Linked DNA regions of Shumkonia mesophila. The protein of the gene in region 1 interacts with the protein of each later gene in a pairwise test. Links are inferred from orthologs where the notes say so. Each region holds a gene or a part of one and is shown in the gene's direction. Other genes may lie near its edges.

The links.
Region 2: the proteins of ODR01_RS22940 (region 1) and lpdA interact in binary tests that used the Escherichia coli proteins (3 or more experiments, as listed by UniProt). The link is inferred for Shumkonia mesophila from one-to-one orthologs.

The regions. Positions count from the first base shown.
Region 1 is NZ_JAOTID010000021.1:17,874-27,080, reverse strand. What follows is about bases 1-2,933. They hold ODR01_RS22940 (ATP-dependent helicase), read left to right. Parts: upstream 1-302; coding sequence 303-2,564; downstream 2,565-2,933. Other genes in these bases: ODR01_RS22935 (50S ribosomal protein L11 methyltransferase), read left to right, coding at 2,597-2,933; ODR01_RS22945 (S1C family serine protease), read right to left, coding at 1-179. Outside these bases: more of ODR01_RS22935, read left to right, coding at 2,934-3,490; ODR01_RS22930 (hypothetical protein), read right to left, coding at 3,734-4,201; ODR01_RS22925 (GNAT family N-acetyltransferase), read left to right, coding at 4,295-5,227; ODR01_RS22920 (DMT family transporter), read right to left, coding at 5,339-6,250; hisG (ATP phosphoribosyltransferase), read left to right, coding at 6,432-7,304; ODR01_RS22910 (hypothetical protein), read left to right, coding at 7,497-8,198; ODR01_RS22905 (hypothetical protein), read left to right, coding at 8,339-9,010; ODR01_RS22900 (cupin domain-containing protein), read right to left, coding at 9,018-9,207. UniProt on the Escherichia coli protein: A helicase with DNA-dependent ATPase activity. Unwinds DNA duplexes with 3'-5' polarity. Translocates on single-stranded DNA with 3'-5' polarity. Initiates unwinding more efficiently from a nicked substrate than double-stranded DNA.
Region 2 is NZ_JAOTID010000001.1:177,893-187,129, reverse strand. The notes cover bases 2,274-5,236. They hold lpdA (dihydrolipoyl dehydrogenase), read left to right. Parts: upstream 2,274-3,030; coding sequence 3,031-4,443; downstream 4,444-5,236. Other genes in these bases: ODR01_RS00790 (MFS transporter), read left to right, coding at 4,473-5,236; odhB (2-oxoglutarate dehydrogenase complex dihydrolipoyllysine-residue succinyltransferase), read left to right, coding at 2,274-2,919. In the rest of the region: ODR01_RS00805 (2-oxoglutarate dehydrogenase E1 component), read left to right, coding at 1-1,530; more of odhB, read left to right, coding at 1,615-2,273; more of ODR01_RS00790, read left to right, coding at 5,237-5,726; ODR01_RS00785 (RtcB family protein), read right to left, coding at 5,716-6,831; ODR01_RS00780 (MFS transporter), read left to right, coding at 7,110-8,327; ODR01_RS00775 (tyrosine recombinase XerC), read right to left, coding at 8,328-9,237. UniProt on the Escherichia coli protein: Lipoamide dehydrogenase is a component of the glycine cleavage system as well as of the alpha-ketoacid dehydrogenase complexes.

The DNA.
Region 1 (9,207 bases):
ACGCTGCGGGCGTCGGCCGGGACCTGGGCCTCGATGCCGACCACGGCTTCGATGATGCGCTGGACGTCTTCCTGGGCGAGGCTGTCGGCGGCGGCCGGAAAGGCGAGGCCGGCGATCGTTCCTCCAACGAGGATTCCCAAGAACCGCGCCGCCCGGCGGATGGGGGCGGAAATCTGCATCGGCGGTCCCTCCAAAGGGATGGCTCAGGGAATCAGGTGGGGATGACGGGGGGTGGTGAAAAGACCCCGGCCGCCGACACTTCGCCGCAGACAGCGCGTCGGCCTGTGGCTATATATCCGTCCATGTCCGATCCCTTCGAGTTCACCGATTCCCCCGGCCCCGCCGTCGCCGCGCCGTCGCCCTATCTGGCGGGGCTCAACGACACCCAGCGCCAGGCCGTGGAAACCACCGAGGGCGCGCTTCTGGTGCTGGCCGGGGCGGGCACCGGCAAGACCCGCGTGCTGACCACGCGCCTTGCCCACATCCTGCTTCAGGGCAAGGCCCGGCCGTGGGAGATCATGGCCGTCACCTTCACCAACAAGGCGGCGCGCGAGATGCGCGAACGGGTGGCCGACCTGCTGGGGCGCGAGGTCGAGGGCTGGTGGGTCGGCACCTTCCACGCCCTGGGCGCGCGCATCGTGCGCCGCCACGCCGAGGTCCTCGGCCTCACCCCCGCCTTCACCATCCTCGACGAGGACGACCAGCTGCGCCTGATCCGTCAGCTGCTGGAAGCCCGCGGCATCGACGAGAAGAAGACGCCGGGGCGCCTGGTGCTCTCCGCCATCCAGCGCTGGAAGGACCGCGGGCTCACGCCTGCCAAGGTGACGGCGGCGGAAGGCTCGGACGCCTGCGACGGCCATGGCCTCGACCTCTATGGCGAATACCAGGACCGGCTGAAGGCGCTGAACGCCTGCGACTTCGGCGACCTGCTTTTGCATTGCCTGACGCTGTTCCTGGCCGACCCGGAAGCGTTGGCCCACTATCGCCGGCAGTTCCGCTACATCCTGGTCGACGAGTACCAGGACACCAACGTCGCCCAGTACCTGTGGCTGCGCCTGCTGGCCGGCAACGACGGCAACCTGTGCTGCGTCGGAGATGACGATCAGTCGATCTATAGCTGGCGCGGCGCCGAGGTCGGCAACATCCTGCGCTTCGAGAAGGACTTTCCCGGTGCCCACGTGGTCCGGCTGGAGCGCAACTACCGCTCGACGCCGCACATCCTGGGCGCCGCCTCCGGGCTGATCGCCCACAACGAGGGGCGCCTGGGCAAGACGCTGTGGACCGAGGGCGAGGCGGGCGACAAGGTGCTCGTCAACGGGGTCTGGGACGGCGAGGAGGAGGCCCGCTTCGTCGGCGACGAGATCGAATCGCTCCAGGCCAAGAAACACCCGCTGAACGGGATGGCCATCCTGGTCAGGGCCGGTTTCCAGACCCGCGAGTTCGAGGAGCGGCTGATCACGCTGGGCATCCCCTATCGCGTCATCGGCGGCCAGCGCTTCTACGAGCGCCAGGAAATCCGCGACGCCATCGCCTATCTGCGCGTCATCGCCCAGCCGGCCGACGACTTGGCCTTCGAGCGCATCGTCAACGTGCCCAAGCGCGGCATCGGCGCCTCGACGCTCCAGGCCGTCCATGTGCTGGCCCGCGCGCAGGGCGTGCCGCTGACGCGCGCCGTCGAGGACATCGTCGCCACCGACGAGCTGAAGCCCAAGGCGCGGGCCACGCTGGCGGCGCTGCTGGCCGACTTCGATCGCTGGCGCGGCCTGCTTTCCACCATGGACGCCGCCGACCTGACCGCCCAGGTGCTGGACGAATCGGGCTACACGACGATGTGGAAGCAAAGCCGCGCCCCCGACGCCCCGGGGCGGCTGGAGAACCTGAAGGAAATGGTCGCCGCCATCGGCGAATTCGAGAACTTGGCCGGCTTCCTCGAGCACGTCAGCCTGGTCATGGAAAACGACGAGTCGACGGCCGACGACAAGGTCAACCTGATGACGCTGCACGGCGCCAAGGGGCTGGAGTTCGAAACCGTCTTCCTGCCCGGCTGGGAGGAGGGCCTGTTTCCCCATCAGCGGGCGCTGGACGAAAGCGGCACCGGCGGGCTGGAGGAGGAGCGGCGCCTGGCCTATGTCGGCCTGACCCGGGCGCGCCGGCGCGCCATCGTCAGCTTCGCCGCCAACCGGCGGGTCTATGGCCAGTGGCAGAGCGCCATCCCGTCGCGCTTCGTCGACGAGCTGCCGGCCGAGCACGTCGCCGCCAGGGCCGCCCCCGGCCTCTATCGGGGGGGCGAGGCCGGCGGGCGCGGCGGCTTTGGCGAGGCCGGGCGTTTCGGGTCGGGCGGCGGCTGGCCGCGCCGCCGCGCCGCCGCGCCGCTGCTCGATGACGTCGCCTGGAGCATCCAGCCGGCGACGGCGGCGGCCAGCCGCTTCGCTGTCGGCCAGCGCGTCTTCCACCAGAAGTTCGGCTATGGCCGCATCGTCGCCATCGACGGCAACAAGCTCGAAATCGCCTTCGAGAAGGCCGGCGACAAGAAGGTGATTGACAGCTTCGTCGAGGCCGTTTAACGCCGGGGGCCGCCGCAACCGGGGACGCATCGATGACCTTCCAACCCGCCGTCTGGCGCCTGTCGCTGATCGTGCCGCGCCATGCCGCCGAAGCGTTCGCCGAGGCTCTCGAAAGCCTGTCGGGGGCGGTGATCTGGCCGATGATCGAGGACCCGGCCACCGCCGAGATCCGTCTCGACGCCTTCCTGGCCGACGAGCCCGACCAAGCGGCCGTGCGCGCCGCCATCGAGGGGGCGGCCGCCGCCTGCGCCGTGGCGCCGCCCCGTCCCGACATCGTGTGGCTGCCGCCGCGCGACTGGCTGGACGAGAACCGCCGCGCCTTCGAACCCTTCACCGTCGGCCGCTATTTCGTGCACGGCTCGGATTTCGCCGGACCGTTGCCGGCCGGGTGCATCCCGCTCAAGGTCGACGCCGGGCTGGCCTTCGGCTCGGGCCGCCACGAAAGCACCGCCGGCTGCCTCAAGGCGCTGGACGGCCTGGCGCACAGGCCCATCCGCCGGGTGCTGGACATGGGCTGCGGCTCGGGCATCCTGGCCATCGCCGCCGCGCACACCTGGCCGGCCCGCGTGCTGGCCAGCGACGTCGACCCGGCGGCGGTGCGCGTGGCCGCCGCCAACGCGCAGGCCAACGGCGTCGCCTCGCGGGTGCGGGTGGTGTTGAGCGACGGCTACGCGGCGCGCGAGATCGGCCACCGCCGCCCCTACGACCTGATCGTCGCCAACATCCTGGCCAAGCCGCTGCGGCACATGGCGCCCGACCTCGCCCGCAACTTGAGGCCCGGCGGCTTCGCGGTGCTGGCCGGCTTCATCGTCGGCGATGCGGGCGCCGTGCTCGACGCCCACCGCCAGGCCGGGCTCGCGCTCGCCCGTCACGTCGACGTTGGCGGCTGGCGGACGTTGGTGCTTCGCCGGCCGCGGCACGACTGACAAGGGCGGACTGCCGAACGGAAGCGTGCTTCGACTCGGACCTGCGATCCGGCTCGGCGTGAGGTTCAACTTCCATGTCGCGTCCTCAACGCCATCGCTCGGGGCCAAAAACCATGGCCATGCGCTTGACAGACAACACAGCCGCTGAGCAACCGGCAAAGCCGGCGTGTCGAAGGACCCCCCAAAACAATTCCGGCCCCGCGGAGGGGGCCGGAATCACTGGGGTCCGCTGTTGGCGGAAGGTCAATCGGCGATGCACCACGGCCGCTGGAAGGTGCTGACCGAGGCGGCCAGCCCGTCGTCGGCGCAGCCGAACGGGCGGCCGCTGAACGCCGTCGCCGTCAGCCCGTCGTCGGCAAAACATGCGGCAACGCTCGACCTCATCGTGGCGGCCAGCCCGTCGTCAGCGCAACCGTACCCGGGGGCAAAGTTGGTCGGCGCCGTCGCCTGAAGCCCGTCGTCGGCGCAGCCGAACGGGCGGCCGCTGAACGCCGTCGCCGTCAGTCCGTCGTCGACATAGCAGACGTTAAAGTCGGTCGGCGTCATCGCCTGGAGCCCGTCGTCGCCCACGGCCCGATCGCCGCTCCGCCCCATCGCCTCGATGGCGCCGCCGGTGGCCCGCCACGCCGCCATCATGTCGCCGTTTCTCCCGGTATCCATCATGTGCATGTTCTTGTCCCTTGCCATGTTGTGGCTGAACACGTGCTTCAACCGTACGTCGTTGCCCGATCATACGCGCCCGCCCCCCGCCCGCGCAAGCCACGCGCCTTGAAGCCCCGCCCCATCCCGGGGTATGACGGCGCCATGGTTCTGGTTCCCGTCACCCCCGGCAACGTCGAGGCCTATGTCGCCTTCCTGTTCGAGGAATCCGACGCTGACGGCCGTGAGTACATGGCCACCGTCGACGTGCGCGGCTTCGTGCTCAAGCGCGGCCGGGATCGTTTCTATCTGGAAGGCGGGGCGCCGGCGGCCTCCCTCACCGTCGGCCGCACGCCGCGGGCGGACGGCAGCCTCCTCGTTTCGGTCTCCATCACGCCCCGGGGCGGGCGGGCCGGGCCGCTGCTGGCCTGCCTGGGCGAATTCCTGGACGGCGAGGAGAAAACCGGCCCCGCCGTCCGGCGCTACCAGCTGGCCGGGCCGCCCGACCTGGCGCTGCCCGAGGCCGAACTGGGCGCGCTCGGCTTCGTGAAAAAGCCGGGGCGCTGCAAGTATGTGCGCGATCCGGGACCGCCGCGCCAAGGCGAGTTCCCGGGGGCGGAGAAGGCGCTGGCCGCCGGCTACGCCATCCACGAGCTGACGCCGGCCATGGCCGCCGCCGAGCCGCCGCTGTTCGCCGCCCTGGCCGACCTCTACAACCGCGCCTTCGCCCACCATCCCGGCGCCGTCCCCCGGGACGAGGCCCAGATGCGCGAGCGCCTCACCGCCCCCGTCGGCGGCGCCCTGCTGGCGGTCAGGGACGGCGCCATCACCGGCTATCTGCACTACACGCCGATGAGCAGGGAGGTGCTGGTCGGCGAAATTGCCAGCCTGCGCCGCCACTGGGGCACCGGCTCGGTCGACCTGATGTGCCGCCACGTCACCCAATTGGTTGCCGAGCGCTGGGGCCTGCCCATCGTCGGCTACGTCGACGCCACCAACGCCCCGTCCCGCGCCGCCATGGAACGCGCCGGCCTGCGCCACGCCGCCGACTACCCGGTATGGGAATATGCCGTCGAGGCCGGCCAGCTCATCTCCTGAGCCGGTCCTTCGACACGGGCCTTCGGTCCTGCTCAGGATGAGGAAACCTATAAATAACCTCATCGCTGAGCCGCGTCGCTTAAGCGGCGCAAGTCGAAGGATATCAGCGCCTCAGCGCAACTCGGCCCGCGCCCCCAGGTAGATGCCGGCCATGATGATCGGGGCGCCGGCCAGGGTGGCCAGCGGAATGGCCTCGCCGAAATAGATCAACCCGAGTGCCGAGGCCAGGATCGGCTCGCCCAGCAGGCAGACGGCGATGAAGGCCGGATTGAACAGCTTGAGCGCCCAGTTGTAGCCGCTGTGGCCGATCACCTGCGAGATCAGCCCCATGCCGATCATGGCGCCGTAGGTGACCGGGGTGAGGCCGGCGACCGGCAGGCCGAGCGCCAGGACCAGCGCCCACAACAGCACCGCCGCGCCGCCATAGCACAGCGCGACGTAGGAGATGAGCGAGATGCCCCGCTGGCGGGCCAGGCGGCCCATCATCAGATAGCCGGCGGCGCACATGCCGCCCAGCACGGCCAGCCCGTCGCCCACCAGCGAGCCCGAGCCGTCGCCGGCGCTGCCCCAGGCGATGACGGCGCAGCCGGCGACCGACAGGGTCACGCTGGCGGCCACCAATCCGCCCGGCCGCCGGCGGGTGATCAGGGCGGTGGCAATGGCGATCCACACCGGGTTGAGCGTCACCAGCACGGTGCTGTTGGCGATCGAGGTCTGGCCGAGCGAGGCGATCCAGGTGATGAAGTGAAGCGCCAGGAACAGGCCGGCGCCGAGGCTGGCCAGCACCGTGCGGCGATCCAACGCGGCCAGTTCCCGTCGGCGCAGGGCGATGGCTACCGGCACCACGACGAGGGCCGCCGTGCCCACCCGGAAGGCCGAGACGACGAAGGGATGGGCGTCGGCCAGGCGCACGAAGATCGAGCCGTGCGAGACGGCGGCCAGCGCGATGGCCAGCACCGCGGCGGCGGCGGCGCCCGAGGCGCGGGGGGCGGCGGTCGCTGGCGGGGTGGAAGAAGCGGTCATGCGCGGGCTCTTTCGGCGGGATCGACGGACCTAATCATTTCGCGTGGGGGGCGGTCAACTCCGGCATCGCGCGTCCCGGTGGTTCTGAGAGCGTTTCGCAGACGGGGGTTGCGCCGGCCTGCCGCCCTTGCTATTGAGCGGCGGTTTTCGCGCACCCCCTGATGTCAAAAGGGCTCCGGCCATGCAACAGCTTCGTTTCGGAATTCCCAAGGGCAGCCTCGAAGAGGCGACCATCGACCTGTTCGGCCAGGCCGGCTGGAAGATCAGCGGGCGTTCGCGCAACTATTTCCCGGCCATCGACGACGACGAGATGACCTGCGCCCTGGTGCGCTCGCAGGAAATGGGGCCGACGGTGGCCAGCGGCGCGCTCGATTGCGGGCTGACCGGGCTCGACTGGGTGATGGAAACCGAAGCCGATGTCGAGACGGTCTGCGACCTCGTCTATTCGCGGGCGTCGGACAAGCCGGCCCGCTGGGTGCTGATCGTCGATCGCGAGTCGCCGATCAAGGGCGTCGAGGACCTTCAGGGCAAGAAGGTGGTGACCGAGCTGGTCGGCTTCACCAAGCGCTATCTCGCCGAGCGCGGCATCGAGGCCAAGGTCGACTTCTCGTGGGGCGCCACCGAGGGCAAGGTGGTGCAGGGACTGGCCGACGCCGCCATCGAGATCACCGAGACCGGCAGCACCATCCGCGCGCACGGGCTGCGCATCGTCTGCGACCTTTTGCACACCCACACCGTGCTGATCGCCAACAAAGAGGCGCTGAAGGACCCCTTCAAGAAGAACAAGATCGAGCAGGTGGCGCTGCTGCTTACCGCCGCGCTGGCGGCCCGCCATAAGGTGCTGCTCAAGATGAACGCGCCGGTCGCCAAACTCGATGCGATCGTCGCCGTGCTGCCCGCCCTCAATTCGCCGACCGTCAACCCCCTGACCGACGAGAAATGGGTGGCCGTGGAAACGGTGGTCGACCGCGACGAGGTGCGCGAACTCATCCCCAAGCTTCGGGCCAACGGCGCCGAAGGCATCCTGGAACTCGACATCCGCAAGCTCTGCTGAGACGGGAATTTTGGGGACACCTTACTAAATTCGGGCAGAAACCACGGAAGAGGCGGAGGCGTCCGAATTTAGTAAGGTGTCCCCAAAATTCCAAAGGTGTCCCCAAAATTCCGTGGAACCTAAAGTGCGTGTGGCGGTTATAGGCCCCGCAGGCTCTTGAGGACGCAACGCGCCATCATGCGGGGACGCGCCATGATCGGCCGGAAAGCGGCCGTTTCGTCCGCTGCCAGACTTGCGGTGGCGGCGGTCCTTGCGCTGGCTGCGGCGTGCCAGGCCGGGCCGGTCGACAAGGGCGGACGCCGCGTCCAGTTGTCGGAATGGAAGGCCATCGACGTCGCCGACGTCGACCTCGACCTTCCCCTTCTCGTTCCCGCCAGGGTCACGGCGGTGCAATACCAGAACCGCGACAACCAGATCAACCACCACCGCATGGAACTCGACGGCGGCAAGGGCACCCTGGTGACCGAGCACTTCTCCACCGCCTGGTACAGCGACGCCACCGAAGGCCGCATGGGCGACATCGCCGTGTTCAAGGCGGCGCTGGCCCGGCGCTTCGAGCGGAGTTTCGCCAACTTCGGCGAGATCCGCGAAATCACGCACAGCCGCCGCAAGGCCATCGGTTTCGCCGCCGACGTCACCATCACCGACCCCGGCCGCGGCAAGTGCTTCTTCGCCATCGCCGCCTACCGGTTGAAGGAACGCACCGGCTATGGCAACGGCCCGGGCAACGTCGATACGGTGGTGACGCTCGGTTATTGCGACGTCGACGGCAACATTCCCGATTTTTCGCGGGCCCTGGCAAACGTCGACGTCGTCGCCGACCGCGCCGCCTTCGCGGCCGCCCTGGCCGAGAAGCGAGCGGGCGAGGCCAGCCAGTACAGCGGAAGGCCCTGAGCCGGCGGCCCCCCCCCACCGCTTTCCGAGAACGGGCCTTTTCCCCATCCTCAATTTTAAGTAGTATACCGCCGCGCAAACCGTCGAACGTCGATTGCGGCGGATGCGCGTTCGGGGGAGTTCATTGGGGGGAGGAATCCATGAAAAACGGGAAGAACCCGGCCTGTCCGGGCGTCATCCTTGCGGCCGTCGCCGCGGCCGGTCTTCTGCTGGTCTCGGCCTGCCAGACCGGGCCGGTCGACAGTGGCGGACGCGGCATGCAGCTGACGGAATGGAAGATCGTCGACGTGGCCGAGGTCGACCTGACACTTCCCCTGCTGATCGCGCCCAAGGTGACCAAGGCGGAATACCAATGCCGCGATAACAACATGAATCACCACAGGTTGCAGCTCGACGGTGGAAAGGGAGGCATCTATACACAGTATGTCGTCGCGTCCCTTTATGGCGAGGAGACGGAGAAATCGCTTAACGATGTCGAGAAGTTCAAAACGTTCGTGTCCGATTTTGTTAAAGGGGATTTGGCCGGTTTTGACGAGGTTCGCGAAGTCAAACACGGCAGTAAAAAATCGGCCGGCTTCGTGACCATCGCCGACGTCAAGAATCCGGTGCGGGACAAGTGCATTTTCGCGAGGGTTGGTTATCGCCTGAAAGGCCGCACCGTTTATGACAACGATTTCGGCAACCTCGATACGGCCATAGACTTCTGGTATTGCGATCCCAACGTGAAATTCGACGATTTCTCCCGCGCGCTGGAGACCGTCGGTCTCGTGGGCGACCGCGCAGCGTTCGCGGCGGCCCTGGCGGCGAAGTGATCCGGCCTCAGCGGTAGTGCACGGCCAGCCAGACGGTGGGCTCATCCGCCGCCGTCCATTCGACGCGGTGGCGGGTGCCGGCCGGGATCGTCAGCCAGTCGCCGGGGGCCAGCGGTCGGGCCGTCGCCTCGCCCTCGAACAGCAGCCCGGCGGCGCCGGCGAGCAGGGCCACCCATTCGTGGCGATCCTGGGTCAGC
Region 2 (9,237 bases), on another replicon or contig:
GACATGTTCTGCTACCGCCGCCACGGCCACAACGAGGCGGACGAGCCGGCCTTCACCCAGCCGATCATGTACAAGGCCATCGGCGGGCATCCGACGACCCGGCAGATTTATGCCGCCAAGCTGGTCCGCGAGGGCGTGCTGAAGGACGAGGAGGCCGAGGCCCAGGTGGCCGATTTCACCCGGCGGCTGGAGGCCGAATTCGACGCCGCCCAGACCTACAAGCCCAACAAGGCGGACTGGTTCGAGGGCCGCTGGCAGGGCCTGGTCAACATGGAGGGCGAGGACGAGTTCCGCGAGGAGGACACCTCGGTCGATCTCAAGACCCTGCGCGAGGTCGGCGGCGCCCTTGGCCAGCCGCCCGAACACTTCGCGGTCAATCCCAAGATCCTGCGCCAGCTTGCCGCCAAGCGCCAGATGGTCGAAACCGGCCAGGGCATCGACTGGTCGACCGCCGAGGCCCTGGCCTTCGGCTCGCTGCTCGTCGAAGGCAAGCCGGTCCGTCTGTCGGGCCAGGATTCCGGACGCGGCACCTTTTCCCAGCGCCACGCCGTTCTCGTCGATCAGGAAAACGAGGAGCGCTACGTGCCCCTCAACCACATCCGCGACGAGCAGGCCCGTTTCGAGGTCTTGGACAGCCCGCTTTCCGAGGCCTCGGTCCTGGGCTTCGAATACGGCTATTCGCTGGCCGAGCCCCACTCGCTGGTGATGTGGGAGGCCCAGTTCGGCGATTTCGCCAACGGCGCCCAGGTCATCATCGACCAGTTCATCTCGTCGGGCGAATCGAAGTGGCTGCGCCTGTGCGGGCTGGTCATGCTGCTGCCGCACGGCTACGAGGGGCAGGGGCCGGAACATTCTTCGGCCCGGCCCGAACGCTATCTGCAGCTGTGCGCCGAGAACAACATGCAGGTCGTCAACTGCACGACGCCGGCCAACTATTTCCACGTGCTGCGCCGCCAGCTGCACCGCAACTTCCGCAAGCCGCTGGTGATCTGCACGCCGAAATCGCTGCTGCGCCACAAGCTGGCGGTCTCGGCGCTGGCCGACATGGGGCCGGGCAGCCGCTTTCGCCGGGTGCTTCCCGAGTCCGAACCGCTGGTCGCCGACGACAAGGTGCGCCGCCTCGTGCTGTGCACCGGCAAGGTCTATTACGACCTGTTGCAGGCGCGCCGCGAGGCCAAGATCGACGACGTTGCCCTGGTGCGGATCGAGCAGCTCTACCCGTGGCCGCGCCAGACGGTGGTCAACCAGCTGACCCGCTACGCCAACGCCGAGGTGGTGTGGTGCCAGGAGGAGCCGGCCAACATGGGGGCGTGGAGCTTCGTCTTCCCCAAGCTGGTCTGCATCCACGAGGAGCTGGAGCGCCGGCAGGCGCTGCCGGTTTACGTCGGGCGCGCCGAGGCGGCGTCGCCGGCCACCGGGCTGCACAAGATCCACGTCAAGGAGCAGGCCGCGGTGGTGGAACGGGCCCTGTCGGCCGAACCGCTGGCGGGTCGCCGCGATGGGGCCAAAAAGAAGGGCAAGGGGGCTTAACGGCCGTCGACGATTTTCGATCGCCCCGTTCGCCGGTCGGGCGGGGCGGCCAAATGCATAGTGAGCAAGAGTATAGGGGAAGTCATGGCGACTGAGATCAAGGTGCCGACGCTGGGGGAATCCGTCACCGAAGCCACGGTCAGCAAATGGTTCAAGGAGGTCGGCGATCCGGTTGCCGCCGACGAGCCGCTGCTGGAGCTTGAAACCGACAAGGTGACGCTGGAAGTCAACGCACCGGCTGCCGGCACGCTTTCCGAGATCGTCGTCGCGGCGGGTTCCGACGTCGAGGTGGGCGCGCTGCTCGGCACCATCGCCGAGGGTGCCGCCGCGGCCAGGGGGGCCAAGCCGGCCGCCGCCAAGGCGCCGCCGCCGGCCAAGGCCGAGCCGGCCCCGGCGCCCCGGCCGCAACCGGCCCCGGTGCCCGCTGCCGCAGAGGCGGCCCTGGCCCCGGCGGTGCGCAAGCTGATCGAGGAGAGCGGCCTTAATCCCGCCGCCATCCCGGCCACCGGCAAGGACGGCCGGCTGACCAAAGGCGACGTCCTGGCCTACCTGGAGGTCCGCAAGGAAGCCCCGGCCGCGCCGGCGCCGAAGCCGGCCGCCGCGCCCGCCGCGCCCGCCGCCAAGGCTCCGGCCGCCGCGCCGGCCCCGGCCGCGGGCGGCGCCCAGTTCCCGCCGCGCCCGGCCGGTCCGCGCGAGGAGAGGGTGCGCATGACCCGCCTGCGCAAGCGCATCGCCGAGAACCTCAAGGCCTCGCAGAACACGGCGGCGACGCTGACCACCTACAACGAGGCCGACATGAGCGCGGTGATGGCGCTGCGCGATCAGGTGAAGGACGTCTTCGAGAAGCGGCACGGCGTGCGCCTGGGCTTCATGTCCTTCTTCATCAAGGCCTGCGTCACCGCGCTGCGCGAGTTCCCGGTGGTCAACGCCGCCATCGACGGCGACGAGATCGTCTATAAGAACCACTACGACATCGGCGTCGCCGTCGGCCTGCAGGAAGGCCTGGTGGTGCCGGTGGTGCGCGACGCCGATGCGCTGTCCTTCGCCCAGATCGAGGCCACCATCGCCAGCCTGGCCAAGAAGGCCCGCGACGGCGCGCTCAGCCTGGACGAGTTGCAGGGCGGCACCTTCACCATCTCGAATGCCGGCGTTTACGGCTCGCTCAACTCGATGCCGATCCTCAACCTGCCGCAGTCCGCCGTGCTCGGCATGCACAAGATCCAGCAGCGTCCGGTGGTGCTCGCCGACGGTTCGATCGTGGCCAAGCCGATGATGTACCTGGCGCTCTCCTACGACCATCGGCTGATCGACGGCCGCCAGGCGGTGTCGTTCCTGGTGCGGGTCAAGGACTGCATCGAAAACCCGACGCGCATCATGCTGGACGTTTAAACCGCCTTTGTATTGTCTCGTCACTCCCGCGCAAGCGGGAGTCCAGTCCCGACCGTCGTCCTGGATTCCCGCCTGCGCGGGAATGACGGGAGGGAAAAGGGGAACGGTCTCATGAGTGAAACAGCGTTCGATCTCATCGTCATCGGCGGCGGGCCGGGCGGCTATGTTGCCGCCATCCGCGCCGCCCAGCTTGGGCTTTCCGTCGCCTGCGTGGAGAAGCGGGCCAGCCTGGGGGGCACCTGCCTCAACGTCGGCTGCATCCCCTCGAAGGCGCTGCTGCAATCCTCCCACCACTACGCGATGGCTGCGGAAGGTCTCGCTGTTCACGGCGTGAACGCCGGCAAGGTTTCGCTCGATCTCGCGGTCCTGATGAAGCGTAAGGACGCGGTGGTAGCCGAGAACGTCAAGGGCGTCGACTTTCTGTTCAAGAAGAACAAGATCACCCGCGTCGTCGGCGCCGCCAGCCTGAAGGATTCCTCGACCGTCGTCGTCGATCCCGGCAAGGGCGGCAAGAAGCAGACCCTGACGGCCGAGAACATCCTGATCGCCACCGGCTCGGAATCGGCGCCGCTGCCGGGCATCGAGATCGACGAGAAGCGCATCGTCACCTCCACCGGCGCCCTGGCGCTTGACCGCGTGCCGAAGTCGCTGATCGTCATCGGCGCCGGCATCATCGGGCTGGAGCTGGGCTCGGTGTGGCGCCGCCTGGGCGCCCAGGTGACGGTGGTCGAGTTCCTGGATCGCATCCTGCCCGGCCTCGACGGCGAGGTGGCGGCGCAGACCGCCCGCATCCTGAAAAGGCAGGGCCTCGACATCCGGCTCTCCATGAAGGTGACGGGGGCGAAATCGTCCGCCAAGGGCGTGACGCTGACGGCCGAGCCGGTGGCCGGCGGCGGCGCCGAAACGCTCAACGCCGACGTCGTGCTGGTCGCCGTCGGAAGGCGCCCCTATACCGAGGGCCTGGGCCTGGAAAAACTGGGCGTGACGACGGACAAGCGCGGCTTCGTGACGGTGGATGGCGATTTCCAGACCAGCGTGCCCGGCATCTTCGCCATTGGCGACGTCATCGGCGGCCTGATGCTGGCCCACAAGGCCGAGGACGAGGGCGTGGCGGTGGCCGAGATTCTGGCCGGCCAGAAGGGCCATGTGAACTATGCCGCCATCCCCGGCGTCGTCTACACCTGGCCCGAGGTGGCCGGCGTCGGGCGCACCGAAGAGGTGCTGAAGGAAGAAGGCATCGCCTACAAGGTCGGCAAGTTCCCCTTCGCCGCCAATTCGCGGGCCCGCTGCAACGCCGAGACGGAAGGCTTCGTCAAGGTGCTGGCCGACGCCAAGACCGACGCCATCCTGGGGGTGCACATCGTCGGGCCCGAGGCCGGCGACCTCATCCAGGAGGCGGTGATCGCCATGGAATTCGGCGGCTCGGCCGAGGATCTGGCGCGCAGCGCCCACGGCCACCCCGGCCTCGCCGAGGCCCTCAAGGAGGCGGCGCTGGCCGTCGCCGGCCGGGCCATTCACATCTGATCGCCGCCCCCCGGCGGCGGAGAGTCGCCATGCGGCTGCCCGCCAATTTCGAGACCTTCCGGCGCCTCTTCGCCCTCAGCAACTACCGCTTCTACATTGCCGGCATCGCCGCCTCCAACGTCGGCGTGTGGGTGCAGCGCATCGCCATCGGCTGGCTGACCTGGCAATTGACCGAATCCACCGCCTGGCTGGGCGGCATCGCCATCGCCGAGGCGGCGCCGATGATCATTCTCGGCCTGATCGCCGGCACCGTCGTCGATCGCATGGATTACCTCCGGCTGTTGCGCATCACCCAGGCCACCGCGCTCCTCTATTCCGCCGCACTGGCCGCCCTCACCTTCTCGGGACTGATGACGATTTGGCTTCTGTTGGCGATTTCCATCCTGCGCGGCGCTACCCTGTCCTTCCAGCGGCCGTCGCGCATGAGCTTGGTCTTCACCCTGATCGGGCGCGAACTGCTGCCCACCGGGCTGGCGCTCAATTCCATGGTCTTCAACGGCTCGCGCTTCGTCGGCCCGGCCATCGGCGGCGCCATCATCGTCGTGGCCGGCATCGGCTGGGCCTTCGTCGCCGCCTGGGTCTTGTTCTTCCTCTTCACGCTGGCCTTGCAGCGGCTTGCCGTGCCGGTGGCGCCGCGCGCGCAGCTTGGCACCTCGTTCACGGCCGAGACTTTGGAAGGCATGCGCTACATCGCCACCCATCCCGGTATCCGCATGCAGATGGTCGTGCTGTTCTCCACCGCCTTCTTCGCGCGCCCGCTGATCGACCTCTTCCCCGGCTTCGCGGCGCAGGTGTTCCAGGGCGGCCCGGAAACGCTGGCCTCGCTGATGAGCGCGCTTGGCCTGGGCGCGGTCGGCGGCGGGCTGCTCCTGGCGGGCCGCCGCGGCGGCACCACGGGGATGACCGCGGTGACGCTCGGCGCCATGGGGGCGGCCTCGCTGGCCCTGCTGGCCTTCGCCGCCACCGACGCCCTGTGGCTGGCCCTGCCGCTGGCGGCGGCGCTGGGCTTCGCCCTCATCGTGCTCGGCATCGGCAACCAGACCCTCATCCAGTCGGCGGTCGAGCCCCGATTGCGCGGCCGCGTCATCAGCCTCTACGGCACGGCGGCGCGGGCGACGCCCTCGGTGGGGGCGCTGATCATCGGCGGTCTCGCCGAAACCGTCGGCCTGCGCCTGCCGGTGGCCGGCGGCGCCCTGTTGTGCCTGCTGGTCTGGGCGTGGGCCTGGCGGCGGCGGCAGGTTTACGCGGCGAACCTCGAAGGCGAGCCGGCCCTCACCCCTTGATGTTGATCAGCGGGCGGATGTGGTGCCTGACCGTCACCAGCGGTTCCTGCTGGCGCATCACCTCGAAGATGTCTTTGTAGGCGGCCGGGCTCTCGTCCAGCGTTGCCGGCTTCACCCGCGCCTGGATGCCCATCATCGTCCGCTGAAAGTCCTCCAGCCTGAGTGTTCGTTTCGCCTGGTTGCGGCCGAGCACGCGTCCGGCGCCGTGCGAACTCGACCACAGGGCGTCGGGGTTGCCCTTGCCCTCGACGATGAACGAGCCGTCGCGCATGTTGCCGGGGATGACGCCCATCATGCCGGCCTCGGCGTGGGTGGCGCCCTTGCGATGGATCCACCGGCCGTCCTTCAATTCGGCGTGGTTGTGGGTGCGGTTGATGAGCGCCGGCCAGTCGGCGTCTCCATCGGCGTGGCGGCCGATGGCGGCGACCACGCGGGCCATCATCTCGCGGCGGTTGGCCAGCGCGAACGCGAGGCAGAAGGCCATGTCGGCTATGTAGCGGGCGCCCCATTCCGAGCCCGTTTCGAATCCGTAATGACCCTCGCGCGGCCGGTCCTCGCCGGTGTGCAGCGTCGAGGCCTGACGCATGTAATAAGATGCCGTCTTGTGGCCGATGTTGCGCGAGCCCGAGTGGATGACGATCCATACCCTTTCCCCCTCGTCCACGCCCACCTCGATGAAATGGTTGCCGCCGCCCAGCGAGCCGATTTCCTGGCGGGCTCGACGGTCGAGAAGGTCTCTGACGAAGGGCGTCGGCTCGATGCCGGACGGCGGTTCCCAGTCGACGGCCTTTTTGTTGTGCTCGAAGCCGACCGGGATGTCGCGGTAGATCCGATCGAAGATGGCCTTGGCGGCCCGCGTCACGTCGGCCCGCGCGAAGGTGGTCGGCACCGCGCACATGCCGCAGCCGATGTCGTAGCCGACCCACGCCGGCAGCACGACGCCCTCGGTCGCCACCGCGGCGCCGATGGGAAGGGAGTAGCCGGTGTGGGCGTCGGGCATCAGGGCGCCCTGCACGGCATAGGGCTCGGCCATGGCGCTTTCGAACTGGGCCAGGGCCTCGGCCTCGACGGTCTCGGCGAAGACGTGGATCGGCTTGTCGGTCATGGCCCGATTCTACACGCTCGGGCGGCCTCGCGGGAGGCGGTGGCTCGCCTGTTTCACCGTCATACCCCGGCGCAAGTCCGGGGTATCCAGTCCGACGGCTGGATTGCCCGGGCGGAGCCGGGCAATGACGGAAGAAAAACGCGTTGGCCTCCATCGTACCCCAAACCGCTCGAAAATCGCTGATACCGGAACAAGTCCGGACATGACGACAAAAACGAGCACGTTCCCGCCGCTTTCTCCCGGCGACAGGGCTGTCACGCGGTGGTAACAATTCCGCCATGGTTGCGCCTTCCCATCCGGTACGCCTCACGGTCACCCTCTGCCTGGCCGAAGTCCTCGGCATGGCGGGCTTCGCCACCTTCGCCGCCCTGCTGCCCGGCTTCCTCGACCTGTGGACGCTCACCAAGACGGACGGCGGCTGGCTCAATGGCGTCTTCTTCGGCGGCTATGTGACGGCGGTGCCGGTGCTGGTCACGCTCACCGACCGGGTGGCGCCCAAGCGCATCTACCTCATTTCCATGGTCTTGACCGTGCTGGCCGGCCTCGGCTTCGCGTTCTGGGCCGACGGTTTCTGGTCGGCCCTGATGCTGCGTTTCGTCGCCGGCATCGGACTGGCCGGCACCTACATGCCGGGCATGAAGATCCTGGGCGACCGGCTGACGGGCCGGGCCCAGAGCCGGGGCGTCGCCTTCTATGCCTCGCACTTCTCGATCGGCTGGTCGCTGTCCTTCCTGATCGCCGGCTTCCTGGCCGGGTGGCTCGATTGGCGCTGGGCGTTCGGGCTTTGCGCCCTGGGGCCGCTGCTGGCCACCGGCCTTGTCGCCTGGGGCGTGCCGGCCGACGATCCGGCCGGCTTGGCTGCGCCGCAGAGCCGGCTTTTGGATTTCCGCCCGGTGCTCGCCTGCAAGCCGGCCATGGGTTATGTGCTGGCCTACACGGTGCACAATTTCGAGCTGTTCGCGGCGCGCTCGTGGATCGTCGTCTTCCTGGTCTTCGCCCAGGGCGTCAACCCCGGCGGCGGCCCGGGCTGGAGCGCGACCCTGATCGCCACCGTCTTCACCCTGATCGGCATGCCGGCCAGCGTGCTCGGCAACGAGGCCGCCGTGCGGGCCGGCCGCATCAAGATCATCGCCGCCGTCATGCTGGCCTCCGCCGCCATCGCCGCCGTGCTGGGCTTCGCGGCCGTCCTTCCGTTCCCGCCGCTGGTCGTGCTGTGCCTTCTGTACGGCGCCACCGTCACCGGCGATTCGGCCTCGATCACCGCCGGCGTCGTCGCCGTGGCGCCGCCCGGCCATCGCGGCGCCACCATGGCGGTGCACGCCTGCCTGGGCTTCATCGGCTCTTCCTTCGGGCCGCTGGTGTTCGGGATGGTCTTGGACGCCTCGGGCGGAGGACTGTCGCCCACCTCCTGGGGCCTGGCCTTCCTGGCCATGGGCGCGGTGGCCGCCCTGGGCCCGCTGGCCCTGGCCATCCTCGGGCGGCAGAAGGTGTCCTGATCAGCCCTTGGCGCGCGGATGGGCGGCGGCGTAGACGGCCATCAGGCGGGCCGAGTCGACATCGGTGTAGCGCTGGGTAGTCGACAGCGAGGCGTGGCCCAGCAGTTCCTGGATGGTGCGCAAATCGCCGCCGCCGGCCAGCAGGTGGGTGGCGAAGCTGTGGCGGAGCGCGTGCGGCGTCGCCGTTTCCGGCAGGCCCAGCATCAGGCGCACGTCCCGCATGCGAAGCTGTACGACGCGCGCCGTCAGGCGCTTGCCCCGGGCGCCGACGAACAGCGGGTCCTCGGCCTCCAACCCATAGGGACAGGCGGTGAGATAGGCGTCGATGGCCTCCCTCACCACCGGCAGCACCGGCACCAGGCGCTGCTTGTTGCCCTTGCCGGTGACGATCAGGGTGTCGCCCGCCGGGGCCTGTCCGCGATTGAGCGACAGGGCCTCGCCGATGCGAAGCCCGCAGCCGTAGAGCAGCGTCAGCACGGCGACGTCGCGCCGGGCGATCCAGGGTTGGTCGGAAAAGCCGGCGACCGCCTGCACGGTTTCCAGGGCGTCGGCCACCTCCAGCGCCTTGGGCACCGACTTGGCCAGCCTCGGGGTGCGCACCACGGCCAGCGCCGGGTTGTGCAGGCCGCCGCGGCGGTCCATGAAGCGGAAGAAGCCGCGCACGGTGGACATGGCCCGCGCGGTCGAGGCGCGAGACAGGCCGTCGCCGGCGCGCCGGGCCAGCCAGCCGCGGAAATCGGCGGCGCCGAACGTTTCCAGATCGCGCAGGCCGGGCGGGAAGCCCAGGTGTCCGGCGACGAAGGCGAGGAAGGCCGCCATGTCGCGGCCATAGGCATCCAGCGTGTGCGGCGAGGCGCGGCGTTCATCGGCAAGCCAGGACCGCCACGCCTCGATGGCCGCGACCACCGCC